Skermanella sp. TT6: one gene and its partner. The protein of the gene in region 1 interacts with the protein of each later gene in a pairwise test. Links are inferred from orthologs where the notes say so. Each region holds a gene or a part of one and is shown on either strand. Other genes may lie near its edges. The genes, in order: gyrB and gyrA.

What was found.
Region 2: the proteins of gyrB (region 1) and gyrA interact in binary tests that used the Escherichia coli proteins (3 or more experiments, as listed by UniProt). The link is inferred for Skermanella sp. TT6 from one-to-one orthologs.

The regions. Positions count from the first base shown.
Region 1 is NZ_CP067420.1:896-9,936, reverse strand. What follows is about bases 3,102-6,233. They hold gyrB (DNA topoisomerase (ATP-hydrolyzing) subunit B), read right to left. Parts: upstream 5,845-6,233; coding sequence 3,358-5,844; downstream 3,102-3,357. Other genes in these bases: recF (DNA replication/repair protein RecF), read right to left, coding at 5,921-6,233; IGS68_RS00025 (hypothetical protein), read right to left, coding at 3,102-3,230. Outside these bases: IGS68_RS00040 (heavy metal translocating P-type ATPase), read right to left, coding at 1-1,382; IGS68_RS00035 (DUF411 domain-containing protein), read right to left, coding at 1,432-1,905; IGS68_RS00030 (Spy/CpxP family protein refolding chaperone), read right to left, coding at 1,996-2,718; more of IGS68_RS00025, read right to left, coding at 2,829-3,101; more of recF, read right to left, coding at 6,234-7,114; dnaN (DNA polymerase III subunit beta), read right to left, coding at 7,198-8,328; chromosomal replication initiator protein DnaA, read right to left, coding at 8,509-9,041. UniProt on the Escherichia coli protein: DNA gyrase negatively supercoils closed circular double-stranded DNA in an ATP-dependent manner to maintain chromosomes in an underwound state.
Region 2 is NZ_CP067420.1:2,626,452-2,635,615, reverse strand. Bases 1-3,255 are described here. They hold gyrA (DNA gyrase subunit A), read right to left. Parts: upstream 2,883-3,255; coding sequence 201-2,882; downstream 1-200. Other genes in these bases: IGS68_RS12380 (MATE family efflux transporter), read right to left, coding at 3,146-3,255; coaD (pantetheine-phosphate adenylyltransferase), read right to left, coding at 1-128. Outside these bases: more of IGS68_RS12380, read right to left, coding at 3,256-4,531; IGS68_RS12375 (entericidin A/B family lipoprotein), read left to right, coding at 4,730-4,888; IGS68_RS12370 (hypothetical protein), read left to right, coding at 5,619-5,804; IGS68_RS36180 (methyl-accepting chemotaxis protein), read right to left, coding at 5,886-6,257; IGS68_RS12360 (hypothetical protein), read left to right, coding at 6,478-7,110; hisC (histidinol-phosphate transaminase), read left to right, coding at 7,227-8,315; IGS68_RS12350 (DegQ family serine endoprotease), read left to right, coding at 8,464-9,164. UniProt on the Escherichia coli protein: A type II topoisomerase that negatively supercoils closed circular double-stranded (ds) DNA in an ATP-dependent manner to maintain chromosomes in an underwound state.

The DNA of each region.
Region 1 (9,041 bases):
TTCTTGATCAGCACGCCCGCGCCCGCTCCCTTGCCGACCCCGACCATGATGGACATCGGCGTCGCCAGCCCCAGGGCGCAGGGACAGGCGATGATCAGGACCGAGACGGCGGCGATGAGGGCGTGGGCGAAGGCGGGGGACGGCCCCCAGGCCATCCAGGCGGCGAAGGCCAGCACGGCCACGACGATCACGGAGGGCACGAACCAGGCGGACACGATGTCGGCGAGCCGCTGGATGGGAGCCCGGCTGCGCTGGGCCTCCGCGACCATGGCGACGATGCGGGACAGCATCGTGTCGGAACCGACCCCGTCCGCCCGCACGACCAGCGCGCCGGTCTGGTTGAGGGTGCCGCCGATGACCTTCGCCCCCGGCTCCTTCTCCACCGGCATCGACTCGCCGGTCACCATGGATTCGTCCACGGCGCCGCGCCCGTCGAGGACGGTCCCGTCCACCGGGACGCTCTCGCCGGGCCTGACCCGCAGGCGGTCGCCGACCCGCACCCGGTCGAGCGGAACCTCCTCGTCCTCGCCGCCGTCGCGGATGCGCCGCGCCGTCTTGGGCGCCAGGTTCAGCAGGGCCTTGATGGCGCCGCCGGTCCGTTCCCGCGCGCGGAGTTCCAGCACCTGCCCCAGCAGCACCAGGACGGTGATGACGGCCGCCGCCTCGTAATAGACCGCGACCAAGCCCTCGGCGCCGCGGAACCCGGCCGGGAAGAGGCCCGGCAGGAAGGTGGCGACGAGGCTGAACAGGTAGGCGGCGCCCACGCCGAGCGCGATCAGCGAGAACATGTTGAGGCGGCGGGTGACGAAGGACCGCCAGCCGCGTTCGAGCAGCGGCCACCCGGCCCAAAGGACGACCGGCGTGGCCAGCAGGAACTGGATCCACAGGGAGACGCGGGGCGGCAGGATACCATGGAGCCCCATGCCGGGGAGGTGCGCCGCCATCTCCAGGATGAACAGGGGGACGGTCAGGACGGCGCCGATGCGGAAACGCCGGGTCATGTCGGCGAGTTCGGGGTTCGACCCGTCCTCCGCGCCGCCCGCGACCGGCTCCAGCGCCATGCCGCAGATGGGACAGGTGCCGGGGCCTTCCTGGCGGATCTCCGGATGCATCGGGCAGGTGTAGAGGGCGCCTTGCCCGGCTGGCTCCGGCGGCGCGCCCGCGGCGTTCAGGTAGCGGTCGGGATCGGCGACGAACCTGTCATGGCAGGCGGAGGAGCAGAAATGCAGGGTCCGCCCGCCATGCTCGGCGCGGTGCCGGGATGTGGCCGGATCCACGGCCATGCCGCAGACGGGGTCCTTCGCCGTCGGCTTGCCCCGGTCCGGATGGGAATGGCCGTGGTGATGGCCGTGATGATTGCCTGCGGGATGCGGATCGGCCATGCCGGTCCTCCGTTTCCTTGTGCGTCATCGCCGGCCCGCCGGGCCGGGATCAGTGCCGCGCGTAGACCTTGGCGCCGCCGCCGGCGTCGAACAGGATCACGTCGTAGGGCTGGCCGGTGCCCATATCCATGCCGGGCGCGTCCGCCGGCATTCCGGGTGCGGACAGCCCCGTCGCCTTCGGCTTCTCCGCGAGCAGGCGCAGGACGTCCGTCGCCGGGACATGTCCCTCGACCACGTAGCCGCCGACCTTTGCGGTGTGGCAGGAGCCGAGCGCGTCGGGGACGCCGCTGGCCGTCTTGACCGGCTGGACGTCCTCGATGTCGTGGACCTTCACGGTGAAGCCGGCTGCCTGCATGTGCTTCACCCAGCCGCCGCAGCAGCCGCAGCTGGGGGATTTCCAGACTTCCACCTCCTGGCCGGCGGCGGCCGGGTCGGCATGGGCGGGCATGACGGGGGCGAAGGCGGCGGCACCGATCGCGAGGGCGCCGGTCAGGGCGGCGAGCAGGGTCTTGCTGGTCTTCATGATACCTCCCGGAGCGGGGCGCCCGCACCGCATGCGGGCGCCCCCGAGGGTTTTCGGCGGATCGGTTCCAGGCGGCGGGAACCGCCCCACTCACATCATGCCCATGGGGCCGGAAAGCAACCTCTCGGCCTTTTCCCGCTGATCCTCGGACAGGGCGGCGAACAGGGGGCCGGCGGCGGCGTTCAGCGCGCTCATCGCCTCGGCGCGGGCCGTCATGATCCGGGCGCGCCGCCCGAGACGCTCCTGCCAATCCGAAGAGGCGGCGGCTTCCAGGCTCATCATCTGCCGGTGCATGGTCCGATGGGTCTCCGCGTTCCGGCGCATCGCGTCGGCGAAGTCGTTCCAGACATTCTGCTGCGCGTCGGTGATGCCGATCTCGGCCTTCAGGAAGGCGACGCGGCCCTCGACATGCTCGAAGGGCATGCCCATGCCGCCACCCATGCCGCCCTGGCCCATGCCGCCCTGGCCCATCCCCTGCATCATGGGCATGCCTGCGGAACTGCCGCCCTGGCCGGAGCGCATCATCGGGCAGCCCGTCATCATGCCGCCTTGGCCCATCATGCCGCCCTGATGGCCGCCCATGGACATGCCCTGCATCGGCATCCGCTGGCCGCCCATGCCCGGCATTCCCATGCCGGCGCCCGGCTGCGGCGCCGGATCGGGGGCGGGCTGCGCCTGCGCGGTCTGGCCGGCGGGATGGTGGGCTTGGTGGTCATCCCCCGGGGGCCGGGGTTGCGGCTGGGCCTGGGCGAGGGCCGCCGAGGCCAGCAGAACGAAGGCGGGGAGAGTCATGCGGGTAAAGGTCTTCATCATTTCCTCCTGGAGATCCATGCCGTCTCCGCGACGGGGCGCGAAGGGACGGCGGAGCGACGGGCAAGCCGGGTTCGACTCCCGCCGCCGGGCAAGCCGGCGTTCCGGGCCGATCAGGCGAGCGGTCTGGGAGGATGAAGGACGGGAGCCGGATCTATGCCATCCAGCAATGCGGCGGCCGGCGGCAGCTCCGACCCGGCGGGCGGGCCGATCAGCGGCAGGACGAAGGAAGCGGGAAGACCGCCGGTCACCGTCATGCACTGGAGGCCGATGCGGCATTTGAGGCCGGCATCTCCCCTGCCGGCGCAGTCACCCCCGTCCATACCGGACGCGAGGGTTGTCGCGGGTCCGGCGAGATGGCCTTCCGGTCCGGCGGATTGGTCGGCGACATGGTCGCAGCCGTGCCGGAGGTGATGGGCGAGCGCGGCGTCCGACACGAACGCGGCCCCGGGCAGCGCCAGCAGGAGCAGGCACGCCACCACGGTCCTCGCGATCTTGCCGATACCGTTTCGCATCCTCGAAGGTCTCGCCAGCGTCTCCGGAATTCGGGCTTTCCGCAGCCTCGTCCCGAGTGTACGCGATGTTCAGCCGCGGACCTTGATCCGCATCAAGATCCGGCCCGGAAAACAGACAACACAAACCTCAAACGTCCAGGTTCGCCACCTTCAGCGCGTTGTCCTGGATGAATTCCCGCCGGGGCTCCACGATGTCGCCCATCAGGGTGCTGAAGACCTCCTCGGCCTCGTCGGCGTGGTTGACCTTGACCTGGAGCAGGGAGCGCTTGGTCGGGTCCAGGGTGGTTTCCCAGAGCTGCTCGGGGTTCATCTCGCCCAGGCCCTTGTAGCGCTGGATGGTCACGCCATGGCGGCCCAGTTCCATGATCGCGTCGAGCAGGGCCAGGGGGCCGGTGATCGGGCGGAGTTCCTTGTCCTTGTGGGTCAGGCGGCCGATGCCGGCGTAGTTGGCCTTGAGCGAGGCGGCCATGGTGTTGAGGGTGCGGGCCTCGACGCTTTTCAGGAGGTCGCGGTCCAGGACGTGGCGGTGGGTCACGCCGCGCCGGGTGCGGGAGATCACCAGGGCATCCTGGTTGGCGCCGCCCTGCCAGCCGCCGCCGGTCATGCCGTCGCTGTCGGACAGGGCGTTGAGGCGCGTCGCGATCTCCGTTGCCAGCGCGCCGGCGCGCTCGGGGTCGTTGAGGATCGCCAGGTCGTAGGCGCCGGCGATGGCGGCCTGCTCGACCACGCGCAGGCTGCCGGCCTTGCGGGTCACGGTCTCCATCGGTCCGCGCGCGGCGCGGGCCTGCTCCACCAGGGCCTTCAGGCGCTCGCCGACAACCATCACGCCGTCGGACGAGGGACTGAAGATCACGTCGTCGATGCCCTCGTCGGTCAGGTAATCCTCCAGCGCCTTGTCGTCCTTCAGGTACCGCTCGCGCGAGTTGCCGCGCTTGATCCGGTAGAGCGGCGGCTGGGCGATGTACAGGTAGCCCTGCTCGATCACCTGCGGCATCTGGCGGTAGAAGAAGGTCAGCAGCAGCGTGCGGATGTGGGAGCCGTCCACATCGGCGTCGGTCATGATGATGATCTTGTGGTAGCGCGTCTTGGCGACGTCGAACTCCTCCCGGCCGATGCCGGTGCCCAGCGCCGCGATCAGCGTACCGATCTCCGCCGAGGAGAGCATCTTGTCGAAGCGCGCCCGCTCCACGTTCAGGATCTTGCCGCGGAGCGGCAGGATCGCCTGGTACTGGCGCGAGCGGCCCTGCTTGGCCGAGCCGCCCGCCGAGTCGCCCTCGACGATGAACAGTTCGGACAGCGCCGGGTCGCGCTCCTGGCAGTCGGCCAGCTTGCCCGGCAGCGAGGTGATGTCCAGCGCGCCCTTGCGCCGGGTCAGCTCGCGCGCCTTGCGGGCGGCCTCGCGGGCGGCGGCGGCCTCCACCACCTTGGCGGTGATCCGCTTGGCCTCGTTCGGGTGCTCCTCGAACCAGGTGGCGAGCGCCTCCGATATGGCCGACTCGACCACGGGCCGGACCTCGGACGAGACCAGCTTGTCCTTGGTCTGGCTGGAGAACTTGGGATCCGGCACCTTGACCGACAGCACGCAGGTCAGGCCCTCGCGCATGTCGTCGCCGGTCAGGTTGACCTTCTCCTTCTTGGCGATGCCGGATTCCGTGGCGTAGTTGTTCAGCGTGCGGGTCAGCGCCGCCCGGAAGCCGGCCAGGTGGGTGCCGCCGTCACGCTGCGGGATGTTGTTGGTGAAGCACAGCATCGTCTCGTGATAGCTGTCGTTCCACTGGAGCGCCGCCTCGACCGTGATCTCTCCGCCCAGCTCGCTGGGGCGGACGGCGGACAGGGCGATCGCCGGCTTGTGCAGCGCCGCCTTGGAGCGGTCCAGGTACTGCACGAAGGCTTCCAGCCCGCCCTCGTAATGGAGGTCGACGACCTTGGGCTCGACCCCGCGGGCGTCGGTGAGCTGGAGATAGACGCCGGAATTGAGGAAGGCCAGCTCGCGCAGCCGGTGCTCCAGCGTGCCGAAGTCGAAGTCGGTCTTGGTGAAGGTGGCCTTGGACGGCAGGAAGGTCACCTCGGTGCCGGTCAGCGGCTTGCCGCCGACGAGCGGCGCCTCGCCCGAGTCCTTCAGCGGCTCGACCCGGTCGCCGTGGCGGAAATCCATCTCCCAGATCCGGCCGGCGCGCCAGATGCGCAGCGTCAGCAGCTCGGACAGGGCGTTGACCACCGACACGCCGACGCCGTGCAGGCCGCCGGAGACCTTGTAGGAGTTCTGGTCGAACTTTCCGCCGGCATGGAGCTGGGTCATGATGACCTCCGCCGCCGAGACGCCTTCCTCCTCGTGCATGTCCACGGGGATGCCGCGGCCGTTGTCGCGGACCGTGACCGATCCGTCGGCGTTGAGCACCACCTCGACCTTGTCGCAATATCCCGCCAGCGACTCGTCGATGGCGTTGTCCACCACCTCGTAGACCATGTGGTGGAGGCCCGAGCCGTCATCGGTGTCGCCGATATACATGCCAGGGCGCTTCCGCACCGCGTCCAACCCCTTCAACACCTTGATGGAGTGGGCGCCGTATTCCTGCGGAGCGGAGTCGGGTGTCTTGAAAGCTTCCTGTGCCATCGGTCGATACTATCAGAGTTTCGGGGTACATGCCGGGGGATTAATCCCCACGGCGGAGAATTGCGGCGGCTTCCCGCTAGGCCGGATGCACATGGGCGTCCTCCACGCGGAAGAAGCCGGCCCGGTCGCCCAGCTCGGCGAAGATGCCGGCGTCGGTGCCGGTCAGCCAGGCCTGGGCGCCGAGGTCCAGGATCTCTGCGAACAGGGCGCTGCGCCGGTCGGCGTCCAGGTGGGCCGCCACCTCGTCCAGCAGCATCAGGGGCGGCTGGCCGCGCTCGGCCGCCATCAGCCGGGCGTTGGCCAGGACGATGGCGATCAGCAGGGCCTTCTGCTCGCCGGTCGAGCAGAACTCGGCCGGCATGTCCTTGCCGCGGTGGCGGACCGCGAGGTCGCTGCGGTGGGGACCCGCGGTGCCGCCCTCCCCCGCGCTCCCGGAACCGTCGTGGCGGCGGGACTCGGAGAGCCGGCGGCGCAGCGCGTCCTCGGCCGCCAGCGCCGGCTGGTCGGCCAGCCAGTCCTCCACCGTGCCGGAAACCGAGAGGTCGGCGCGGGGGAACGGGCCGGTCGCCTGCTCGCACGCCTGCTGGAGCCGCGCCACCATGTCGCGCCGGGCGGCGGCGACCGCGACGCCGGAGGTCGCCATCTCGTCCTCCAGCGCGGACAGCCAGGAGTCGTCGCCGCGCCCGTCGCGCAGCAGCCGGCTCCGTTCGCGCAGCGCGTGCTCGTAGCGGCTGAGCCGCCCGGCATGGGCCGGGTCGAAGCCGAACACGAGCCGGTCCAGGAAACGGCGCCGGCCGCTCGCCCCCTCGACGAACAGCCGGTCCATCTGGGGCGTCAGCCAGGTCAGCGCCACATGCTCGGCGAGAGCCACCTGGCCGCGCACGGGGTGGCCGTCGATCCGGACGAGGCGGCGCTCCGACTGCCCGTCGGCGGCGCCGTCGCGGCCGGTGCCGATGTCGACCGGGCCGAACGGGGTCGCGACCCGCGCCGCGACCGCCCAGCCGCTGCCTTCCGGCGCGCCGATCCGCTCCACGTCGGCCAGGCGGGCGCGGCGCAGGCCGCGGCCGGGCGACAGGAAGCTGACGGCTTCCAGCAGGTTGGTCTTGCCGGCGCCGTTCGGCCCCGTCAGCACGACGGGGCGCGCGTCGGCGTCGAGACGCGCGCCGTCGTAGCAGCGGAACTGCGTCAGGGTCAGGCGGGTGACCGCCAGCCGGGGGGCTGGCGCATCGCGGAGGGCTATCGGGGCTGGCGGCATCGCAACTGGCGGCATCGGAACTCCGGCCATACCCGCGGCGGCGCCCGGACCCCTGCCCGGCCACGCCGCGAGGGCCGCGCTTCCCGCACGGCCGCGCGTCAAACGCGCATCGGCATCAGAACATACAGGGCCGAACTGTCGGCCACATCCCGGACGATCGTGGGCGACGCGGCGTCGGCCATGGTGAACCGGGCGCCCTCACCCTCGATCTGCTGAGTGATGTCCAATAGATAGCGAGAGTTGAAACCGATTTCGAGGGGGGAGCTGTCATAACTGACCTCCAGCTCCTCGGTGGCGCTGCCGGCCTCGGGGCTGGTCGCCGACAGGGTCAGGTTGCCCCGGTCGATGCTCAGCTTGACCGCCCGGCTCTTCTCGGTCGAGATGGTCGCGACCCGGTCCACCGCGCTGGCGAAGACCCGGCTGTCCACCTCCAGCACCTTGTCGTTTCCGGTCGGGATCACCCGCTCGTAGTCGGGGAAGGTGCCGTCGATCAGCTTCGAGGTCACCGTCACGGCGTCGAAGCCGAAGCGGACCTTGGTCTCGGACAGGCTGACCTCGATCCGGTCGGCCGCCTCGTCGATCAGCTTGCGGATCTCCAGCACGGTCTTGCGCGGCACGATCACGCCGGGAATGCCGGCCGCCCCGTCGGGCAGCGGGATCTCGACCCGGGCCAGCCGGTGGCCGTCGGTCGCGACCGCGCGCAGCACCGGCATCTCCGCCTCGCCGGCGCGCGACTTGGTGGCGTGCAGGTAGATGCCGTTGAGATAGTAGCGGGTCTCCTCCGTGGAGATCGCGAAGCGGGTGCGGTCCACCAAGTTCCGCAGGTCCGACGCGGCGAGGCTGAAGCGGTGCGCCATGTCGCCGCCGGACATCTGGGGGAAGTCCTCGACCGGCAGGCAGCCCAGCTTGAAGTTGGAGCGGCCCGACCGAAGCGTCAGCAGCCCGTTGTCGCCGTAGCTGTCCAGCTCCACCTGGCTGCCGTCGGGCAGCTTGCGGACGATGTCGTACAGGGTGTGGGCCGGCGCCGTGGTCGATCCCGGCTGGGCGATGTCGGCGGGGACGGATTCGACGATCTCCAGGTCCATGTCGGTCGCGGTCAGGGCCAGTTCGCCGTTCTCGGCCTTCAGCATGACGTTGGACAGGATGGGGATCGTGTTCCGGCGTTCCACCACGCTTTGAACATGCCCGAGGGAGCGGAGGAGGGCGGCGCGTTCGATCGTGATTTTCATGCTGATCCGCTGGTCTCGAGGGGCTTTAGCCGGTTCCGACAGGTGTGGCCGCTGCCGCGCGCACCCCGTCGGATACCGCGAAGCGGGCGGCGACTATAGCACACGCATGCGAAAAGCTAACGGATTCCGAACGCGATCCGCCGGCCTGAAGCGGCATGCCGGAACGGTCGCCAGGGCCGCTCAGCCCTCCAGCATGCGGCGCAGCAGCTCGACGTCCTCGGCGAAGCTCTGGTCGGAGGTCCTCAGCTCCTCCACCTTGCGGACGGCGTGCATCACGGTGGTGTGGTCGCGGCCGCCGAACTTGCGGCCGATCTCCGGCAGGGAGCGGGCGGTGAGCTGCTTGGCCAGGTACATGGCGACCTGCCGGGGCCGGGCGACGGCGCGGGCGCGCCGGGCGGAATGCATGTCGGCGAGGCGGATGTTGTAGTGCTCCGCCACCTTCTTCTGGATCTCGTCGATGGTCACGCGGCGGTCGTTGGCCCGAAGCAGGTCGTGCAGGACCTCCTGGGTCGATTCCAGCGTGATGGCCCGGCCGACCAGCTCGGCGTGGGCGACGATGCGGTTCAGGGCGCCTTCCAGCTCGCGGACGTTGGAGGTGATCTTGTGGGCCAGGAACTCCAGGACCTTGGAGTTGATCTGGACGTTCATCGACTCGGCCTTGGCCTGGAGGATGCCGAGCCGGAGCTCGTAGGTGGTCGGGTGTATGTCCGCGA
Region 2 (9,164 bases), 2.6 Mb from region 1 along the record:
TTCCCCGCGTTGCGGGCGACGCCCACGATCAGGTGGTCCAAGACGCGGGAAGCGCGCTGGATGATGTCCATATGGCCGTTGGTGACCGGGTCGAATGTCCCGGGATAGACGCCGATCCGTTTGCTCATCTGCCGCTTCTTCCCTTCACGTCCGGGCGCCCTTCAACCTGCCGCCCCCTGCACCGATCGTTTCTCTGCCGATCACTCGGGCGACGCATCGTCGCCCCCGTTCACGGCGGTCTCCGCTTCCGCCTCCTCGGTCAGCCACGCGACCGAGACGACACGCTCTCCCTGCGCTACCCTGAACAGGGTAACGCCCTGGGTCTTGCGGCCCGCGATCCGGACGTCGTGGATCGGCATCCGGATCATCTGCCCTCCATCGGTCACCAACATGACCTGATGGTCATCCGTGACGGGGAAAGCGGCGACGACCGGACCATTGCGCTCGTTCATCTCGATATTCCAGATGCCCTGACCGCCCCGTCCGGTGACCCGGTACTCATAGGAGGAGGTGCGCTTGCCGAATCCGCGCTCGGAGACGGCGAGGATGAACTCCTCCTTGCGCCGCATCTCCTCGTAGCGCTCCGGCGACAGGGCGATGTTCGTCGAGACCTCCGCGTCGGGATCGGGCGCCTCGTCGCTCGACGCCTCCTCGCCGGCCGCCCGGCGCTCGGCGTTGGCCTGACGCAGATAGGCGGCGCGCTCGTCCGCGTCGGCATCGACATGGTTCAGCATCGACATGCCGATCACCTCGTCGCCGTCGGCCAGCCGGATGCCGCGGACACCCGTGGAGGTCCGGCCGCTGAAGATCCGGATGTCGTCGACCTGGAACCGGATGCACTTGCCGCCGCGCGTCGCCAGCAGCACGTCCTGATCCACGGTACCGGTCCGCACCGCGATCAGCCGCTCGCCCTCTTCCTCCAGCTTCATCGCGATCAGGCCGTTGGCACGGATGTTGGTGAAGTCCGACAGCTTGTTGCGGCGGACGTTGCCCTTGCTGGTGGCGAAGAAGACGCACAGGTCGCCCCAGGTCGCCTCGTCCTCCGGCATGGGCATGACGGTGGAGATCGTCTCGCCGTCGACCAGCGGCAGCAGGTTGATCAGCGCCTTGCCGCGCGCCTGCGGCGTGCCGAGCGGCAGGCGCCAGACCTTCAGCTTGTAGACCATGCCGCGCGAGGAGAAGAACAGCATGGGCGTGTGGGTGTTGGCGACGAACAGGTCGTGGACCGTATCCTCCGCCTTCATGCTCATGCCCGAGCGGCCCTTGCCGCCCCGCTTCTGCGCCCTGTAGGTCGAGACCGGGACCCGCTTGATGTAGCCGGAGTGGCTGACCGTGACGACCATGTCCTCGCGCTGGATCAGGTCCTCTATGTCGGATTCGAACTCCAGCTCCATCAGGGTGGTCCGGCGGGGAGTGCCGAACCGCTCCTTCATCTCCAGCAGTTCGGTCCGCAGGATCTCCAGCAGCAGCGTGCGGGACGCCAGGACCTCGAGATAGTACGCGATCCGGTCCGTGACCTCGCGCAGGTCGGCGCCGATCTTGTCCCGCTCCAGGCCGGTCAGGCGATTCAGCCGCAGTTCGAGGATAGCGCGGGCCTGGGCCTCCGACAGGCGGTAGGTGCCCTGCGGGCTGACCGCCCTGCCCGGCTCGTCGATCAGGGCGATCAGCGGCGCGACGTCGCCGGCCGGCCACTCGCGGGCCACCATCTCCTCGCGCGCGACGCCGGCATCGGGCGCCCGCCGGATCAGCGCTATCATCTCGTCCAGGTTTGCGACCGCGACCGCGAGGCCGACCAGGGTATGGGCCTTCTCCCGCGCCTTGCCCAGCTCGAACTCGGTCCGGCGGGTGATGACCTGCTCGCGGAAGGCGACGAAGGCGGAGATGATGTCCTTGAGGGTCATCGTCACCGGCCGGCCGCCGTTGAGCGCCAGCGCATTGACTCCGAACGAGGTTTGCAGCGGCGTGTAGCGGTAGAGCTGGTTCAGCACCACGTCGGCGACGGCGTCGCGCTTCAGTTCGATCACGACGCGCACGCCGTCGCGGTCCGACTCGTCGCGCAGGTCGGAGATCCCCTCGATCGTCTTGTCGTGGACGACCTCGGCGATCCGCTCCATCATGCGGGCCTTGTTGACCTGATAGGGCACCTCGTTGATCACGATGGCCCAGCGGTCCTTTCGGATCTCCTCGATCTCGGTCTTGCCGCGCATCACGATCGAGCCCCGGCCGGTGTGGTAGGCCTGCCGGATGCCGGTCTTGCCCATCACCTGGGCGCCGGTCGGGAAATCCGGGCCCGGCACATGCTCCATCAGCTCTTCGATGGTGACGTCGTTGTCGTCGATATAGGCGCAGCAGGCGTCGATGACCTCGCCCAGGTTATGGGGAGGAATGTTGGTCGCCATGCCGACCGCGATGCCGCCGGCGCCGTTGACCAGCAGGTTCGGGAAACGCGCGGGAAGGACGTCAGGTTCGGCCGAAGATTCGTCGTAGTTGGGGTGGAAGTCGACCGTATCCTTGTCGATGTCGTCGAGCAGGCTTTCCGCCGCCTTCGCGAGCCGCGCCTCGGTGTAGCGCATGGCCGCGGGCGGGTCGCCGTCCATCGATCCGAAATTTCCCTGCCCGTCGATCAGCGGCAGGCGCATCGAGAAGTCCTGGGCCATGCGGACCATGGCATCGTAGATCGCGCTGTCGCCGTGCGGGTGATACTTACCCATCACGTCGCCGACGATACGGGCGGACTTCTTGTAGGGCTTGTTGCTGTCGTAACCGCCTTCCTTCATCGCGAACAGGATTCGGCGATGCACCGGTTTCAGACCGTCGCGCACGTCGGGAAGCGCGCGGCTGACGATCACGCTCATGGCGTAATCGAGATAGCTGCGCCGCATCTCCTCTTCGATGGTGACCGGCGAAATGTCGGAAGGCGGAGGTGTGAGATTGGCGGTCAAAAATCGAACTCAGGTTCAGGTTAAACGATGACTGCAGGCAAGATCACCGGGCACCGCCCGGCGATTTGGACACCCGGCATATATAAGGTGGGTGTACCAGTTTTTGCAGACGCTAACAACGCGTTACACCTTGGCCGGAAGCCGGACGAACACCCTGCCGAGTCGGACCATAGCGCATCGGCCGTGCGCCGCATATCCCGCCGTCATGCCCGCGACAACAGGTGGAACCGGATCGACAGCACGCTCACCGAGAAGACGCTGGCGATCAGGATTCCCTCCAGCAGACCGGTGACGCCCCGGCCGGCCCACAGCGCCAGGGCGGCGCCCAGCGGGATCATGATGCCGTAGTAGGAGAAGAAATGCAGGACCGTCGGGATCCAGGCGTCGCTCTGGCCGCGCAGCGCGCTCGCCATGACCACCTGCCCGCCGTCCACGATCAGGATCAGCGCACTGAAGGCCACCAGCGGAACGGTCAGGGCCAACATTTCGGGATCGGCCGTGAAAAGGCCGCCTATGGTTCCGGGCAGCAGCGCGAACAACACCGCGAAAACGGCCAGGATCACGGTCGTGACGCCCAGCCCGGTCCATCCCGCCACCATGATCTCGCGCCGGTCGCGCCGGCCATAGGCGACTCCGACCCGCACGCCGGTGGCGGTGGCCAGCCCGACGGCGGTCATGAAGGACAGGGCGACCAGGTTCAGCAGGATCGTGTAGGCGCCCAGGTCGAGCGGCCCGACCATCCCGGCGAACAGGCCCAGGATGGAGAAGGCGCTGCTCTCGAGGGCCAAGCTGATCCCGGCGGCATAACCCAGCCGCCGCTGGTGCGCGGCACCGCTCCACCAGCGGGTGACAGTCCGGCGGATGCCGTAGCGGTCCCGGTCCGGCAGATACCAGACATAGGCCATCATCGACAGCGCCAGCATCCAGCGCACCCCGGTGGTCGCCCAGGCCGACCCCTCCGCGCCGAGCGCCGGGATGCCCCAGGCGCCCCAAACCAGGATCAGGTTGAGCGGCACGTTGAGGAGATTGGCGGCGATCATGGCGATCATGCCCGGCACCGGCCGCCTCAGCCCTTCCAGGAAGAAGGCCGACGTGGTGTAGAGCATGGCCGCGGGGATGCCGGCCGCCAGCACGAAGAACACGCCGGCGCCGCCCTTCGCCACGTCGGCGTCCTGCCCGGTCAGCCTGAAGAAGCTCTCGCCGCCCAGGCTGAGCAGGGCGGCGCCCATCCCGAGCAGGAAGGCGTAGGGCAAGGAACGCCGCCAGATCGGCCCGCATTCCTCCGGCTTCTCCGCTCCGACCGAGTGGGAGGTCAGGATCAGGGTGCCCAGCAGGAGCCCGATGCCGGCGGTCACCAGCATCTGTGCCGGCAGGGTGCCCAGCCCCAGATAGGCCAGTTCCTGGGAGCCGTAGCGGCCCACGATCAGGATGTCGACCGCCGACATGACCATCAGCCCGGCCCGTGCGACGATCACCGGCACCGCCAGCCTGAGCAACTCGGTGATGTGATGGCGCAGGGCGACCGGGCGGGTCCCGCCTTCGTGCTCCGTGGTGATTATGATCGAGTCTCCAGCCGAAGTGGTGCCCACAAAAGCGGCACCCTGCGGATCCTGTCAAGATTCCCGCGGACATGGCGGGGTTGCGGCTCCACTGCACGTCGCCGTCGCGGCATTGGCTCCGAAAGGCCTACCCGCTTGATCCATGACGACGCCGTTGCGCCGCATGGAACATCCGCCGAAACACGGTGTTCCCTTGTCGACTACCAATCAACTTCGGAGACGACGAAAATGACGAAGCTCAACCGTCCGGATCGCAAGGCCCGTCCGTTCATGATGGCTGCCGGCGCCCTGGCGTTGGTCACCCTGCTTGGAGCCTGCAACACGATCGAGGGTTTCGGGCGCGACACCGAGCGCGCCGGCGAAGCCGTCCAGGACAGCGCCAAGTAAGGGTCGCCTGAACAGGCTTCACGACGGAAATCCGTTGCGGGTCCGGGACTTTTCATGCGCCTGAAGGTTGATGAAAAGTACCCGGACACAGCAAGGAGATCAGGATGACGCGCTTCGAACTTACCGGCCCTCCGGGAGTGGATCCCGATCAGCCGAACACCCCGCCGGCGGAAGTGCCGCCCGAGGTCGAACCGACTCCGGAAATTCCCCCGATGCAGGACCCGCCGCCGGACGTTCAGCCGCCCACCAGGGCTTGAGCCCGGTTTTCCGCCATCGGGGACGGCACGGGAATGACGGAAAGGGGAGAGGAGCCGGCGGGAGCCGGGCCGCTCCCTTCCGTAGCCGCCGCAGGGGTCCCCGGCCCCGACATCAAGCCGTTGTCACGCGGCCTCGATAAGGCTCCCGGACGACGACGGTCGGCCTCGGCCGACATCGAACTTCGCGAAGGTTCCGATCGCTTCCACGAACATCGTGCCGACAGGCACGGTGCTTTACGTTCTGGCGCCCGAAGCTTGGCCGGTAATTCGCGACTTCCCGGTGATCCCAATGTCAGAAATGGAAAATACCGCGCCTGTTTAGGCCGCCTTTGGAACTATGTCTCGCCCGACAGGTTTATTGCCATATATCTAGTACCTGAGGGGTAGTTAGCGGCTCACTACCATTTACGATACTTTAGGCATTGGGGCGCCTAATGTGTCGAAGCATCATACTGGTCTGGCGAGGATTGACCGTGAAGCAGGCTGCCCTGTACCGCAAAGTAGAGCCTGAGACCCAACCCTATCCGGGAACGCTGGAAGGGACCGAGGACGCCGACTGGTCGCCCCGCCGCCGCGTGGCGACAATCCTCGCCGCAGCCCTCGCCTCGTGGGGGATCGTGATCGCCGCGGGGTACGGGCTGTACAGCCTGTTCTTCTGAACCCCGGCATCCGGGCTCCATCGATGACCGGCGGCCCCCTCCCGCGCCCATGAGCCGGAAAGGGGCCGCCGGCAGCGGCGATTAGACCGAGCTGATCGCCTTCTCGACGAGTTGGCCCAGATGCTGGGTCCGCTTCGTCAGGCTTTGCAGCACCGAGGAGATTTCCGCGGTCGCCGCGGCGGTCTGGCCGGACAGGTTCTTCACCTCGCCCGCCACGACCGCGAATCCCTTCCCGGCTTCGCCGGCACGGGCCGCCTCGATCGTCGCGTTGAGCGCCAGCAGGTTGGTCTGCTTGGCGATCGCGTCGATCTGCTGGGCGACGGTTCCGACCTTCTCGATCTCGCTGCGCAGACCTTCCAGTTCCCGGCTGATTTCCTGCAGGGAGGCGGACAGTTCCTGGCGGCTCAAGGTGCCGGCGTTATCAGAGGCGCTGAGTTCGTTGCCATAGGACATGAGAAGACACCTGGAGTTGAGTTATCGGGTCCGCGTGGCGGCACGCGGCGGCGGACCATCGCGCAGGATTAAAGCAGACTTTCCTAAATTTTCGTGAGTCCGCCCTGCGGCGATCCCCGTGCGACTTTTCGGCGGGTGACGGGACGCCACCGGATGCTATGGTGCGGTCCGCCGCCGGACTCCGGCGGCGGACCGCGAAAGGCTGACTCCAAGCAACATTATGATATTGACACCCATCGATACTTCCGACCTCCCCGCGGTCATCGACCGCTTCGAGCAGGGCTTGGCCGGCCGGCCGCTGGCGCTCGCGGCGTTCCGGCGGATCGCGTCCTCGATCCCGGCCGACGGGAGACTCGGGGACCCTGCGGAGCAGCGGGCCCAGGCCGTGACGCTGGCCGCATCCCTGGGGATCGAAACCCTGGACGAAGAGCCCGCAGAGGCTTTCAGCTGGGACGGGCAGCGGATCCGGACCCGGAGCGAGCCGTCGGTGGTGATCCATGAGATCGCCCATTGGCAGCTCTGCGCCCCGGAGCGGCGCCCGCTCTTCGACTTCGGCCTCGGCGCCGGGCCGGAGACCGGGCGTGTCGCCGAGGCCGACGCGGTCACGGCCTTGTCCGAGGAGGAGCGCCAGGACGAGGAGACGCTGACGTCGCTGCTGGGCATCCTGTGGGAGGCCGAGCTGGGGCAGCCCGCCATGCTGGCCTTCCTGGAGCAGAACTGGATGGAAGGCTACGACCGGCCGGCGACCCCGGCCCATTTCGACCGTATCCTGAACCGCCTGCATGCCGGCGGTTTCGTCGACGACCAGGCAAGGCCGCTCCCCGCCGCGCGCCGCTCCGGGCAGGTGCTTTGAAGTTCCCTGCGCCATCCGGTCACTGGAATGTTCCTTCGGTTTCGATTTGTATGATGATTTGAGGCCATGACTCCCGCCGTACGGGGCGGGAGCGCGAAGCAGGGAGACGGTTGCCGATGGAACGGCTGACACCGAGGGTGGGCATCGGCCAGATAGCCCCGCACAAGCCGATGATCCGCCTTCCGAACGGCGGGCGTCCCCTCATCGACCTGTCGCTCAGCCACAACGCCCTGGGACCGAGCCCCAGGTCGATCACCGCCTACCGGCAGGCCGCCCAGAACCTGCACCGCTACCCGGACGGCGAGCACACCGCCCTGCGCATGGCGATCGCCCGCCGCTACGACATCGAACCGGATCACGTCACCTGCTCCAACGGGTCGGACGAGATGATCCAGATCGTCACGGAGGCCTATGCCGGGCCGGGTGACGAGGTCCTGTTCCACCAGTACGGCTACCATGGGTTCATCAAGGCCGCCCGGATGACCGGCGCGACGCCCGTGATCGCCGCCGAGCGCGACCTCGCGGTGGACGTTGAGGCGCTTGCCGAACTGGCCGGCGACCGGACCAAGATCGTGTTCCTGGCCAATCCCAACAACCCGACCGGATCCTATGTCCCGGCGGAGCAGGTCCAGCGGCTGCGGGCGGAGCTGCCGGCGCACACCCTGCTTGTGCTCGACAGCGCCTACGCGGACTATGTCCGCCGCAACAACTACGATCCCGGCTTCGACCTGGTGAGCGACCACGACAACGTGCTGATGGTCCGAACCTTCTCCAAGCTCCACGGGCTGGCCGGCCTGCGGATCGGCTGGGCCTACGGGCCTCCGGCCATCATCGAGACGCTGGACCGGGTCAGGCCGCTCTACAATGTCGGGCTGCCCGCGCAGGCCGCCGCCGCCGCCGCGCTCGGCGACCTGGAGCACGAGGAGGCGACGCTCGCCCACAACGACTCCTGGAGCGCGTGGCTGTCGCACGAGCTGCGGGCGATCGGGGTCCGGGTCTATCCCAGCGTCTGCAATTTCATCCTGGTCCGGATCCCGCCGGACCCGACCATGAGCGTTCCGACCCTGTCCCAGCACCTGCTGGACCATGGCATCCTGGTGAAATCGCTGGGCCACTACGGCCTGCCGGACTGCATGAGGATCACGATCGGCACCGAGGAGGAGAACCACGCGCTGATGGACGCCCTGCGCGAGGTGCTGGACTGACCACGCGCCCGGCCTCCAGGGCGCCGCGCCGCCGAGTAACCTTTCGGCGATTTAATGTTGCGGCAAGGAGGCGGTAAGGCTCGACCCGCTAGAACGCCATCAATGCCGCCCCGCGGCGGCTTCCGATTCGTTCAGCCAGGAGCCTTGAATGGTCCCGCATCTTCCGGTTACCCGCTCCCCCGCCCGTCCCCTCTCCGCCGCCCCTGCCCTCGCGTCGCGTTTCCGCCGGGCGACCGCCGCCTTCCTTCTGGGCACGACGATCCTGTCCGGTGCCGCCGCCGTGGTTCCGAGCGCCGCCGCGGCCGCGCCGGTCACGGTGCCGGCCGTGTCGCAGGAACTGCCGGGCAGCTTCGCCGACCTTGTCGACCGGGTCATGCCCGCCGTGGTCAACGTCTCGACCGTACAGGGCGGCAACGCGGCTCCCGAGCAGCGCGGCATGCCGGGAATGCCGGAGTTCCCGCCCGGCTCGCCCTTCGAGGAGTTCTTCCGCCAGTTCCAGGAGCAGCAGCGGGGCGCCCGCCCCCGTGCCGAGCGCCAGCAGGCCCAGGGTTCCGGCTTCATCATCGACGCCGCCGGCTACGTGGTGACCAACAACCACGTGATCGATGGCGCCGACGAGATCAGCGTGACCCTGCATGACGGCTCCAGGCTGGACGCCAAGCTGGTCGGGCGCGATCCCAAGACCGACCTGGCGCTGCTGAAGGTCGATGCCGGCAAGCCGCTGGCCTACCTGGAGTTCGGCGACAGCGACACCGCGCGCGTCGGCGACTGGGTCATCGCGATCGGCAATCCGTTCGGGCTCGGCGGCACGGTGACCTCCGGCATCGTTTCCGCCCGCGGGCGCGATAT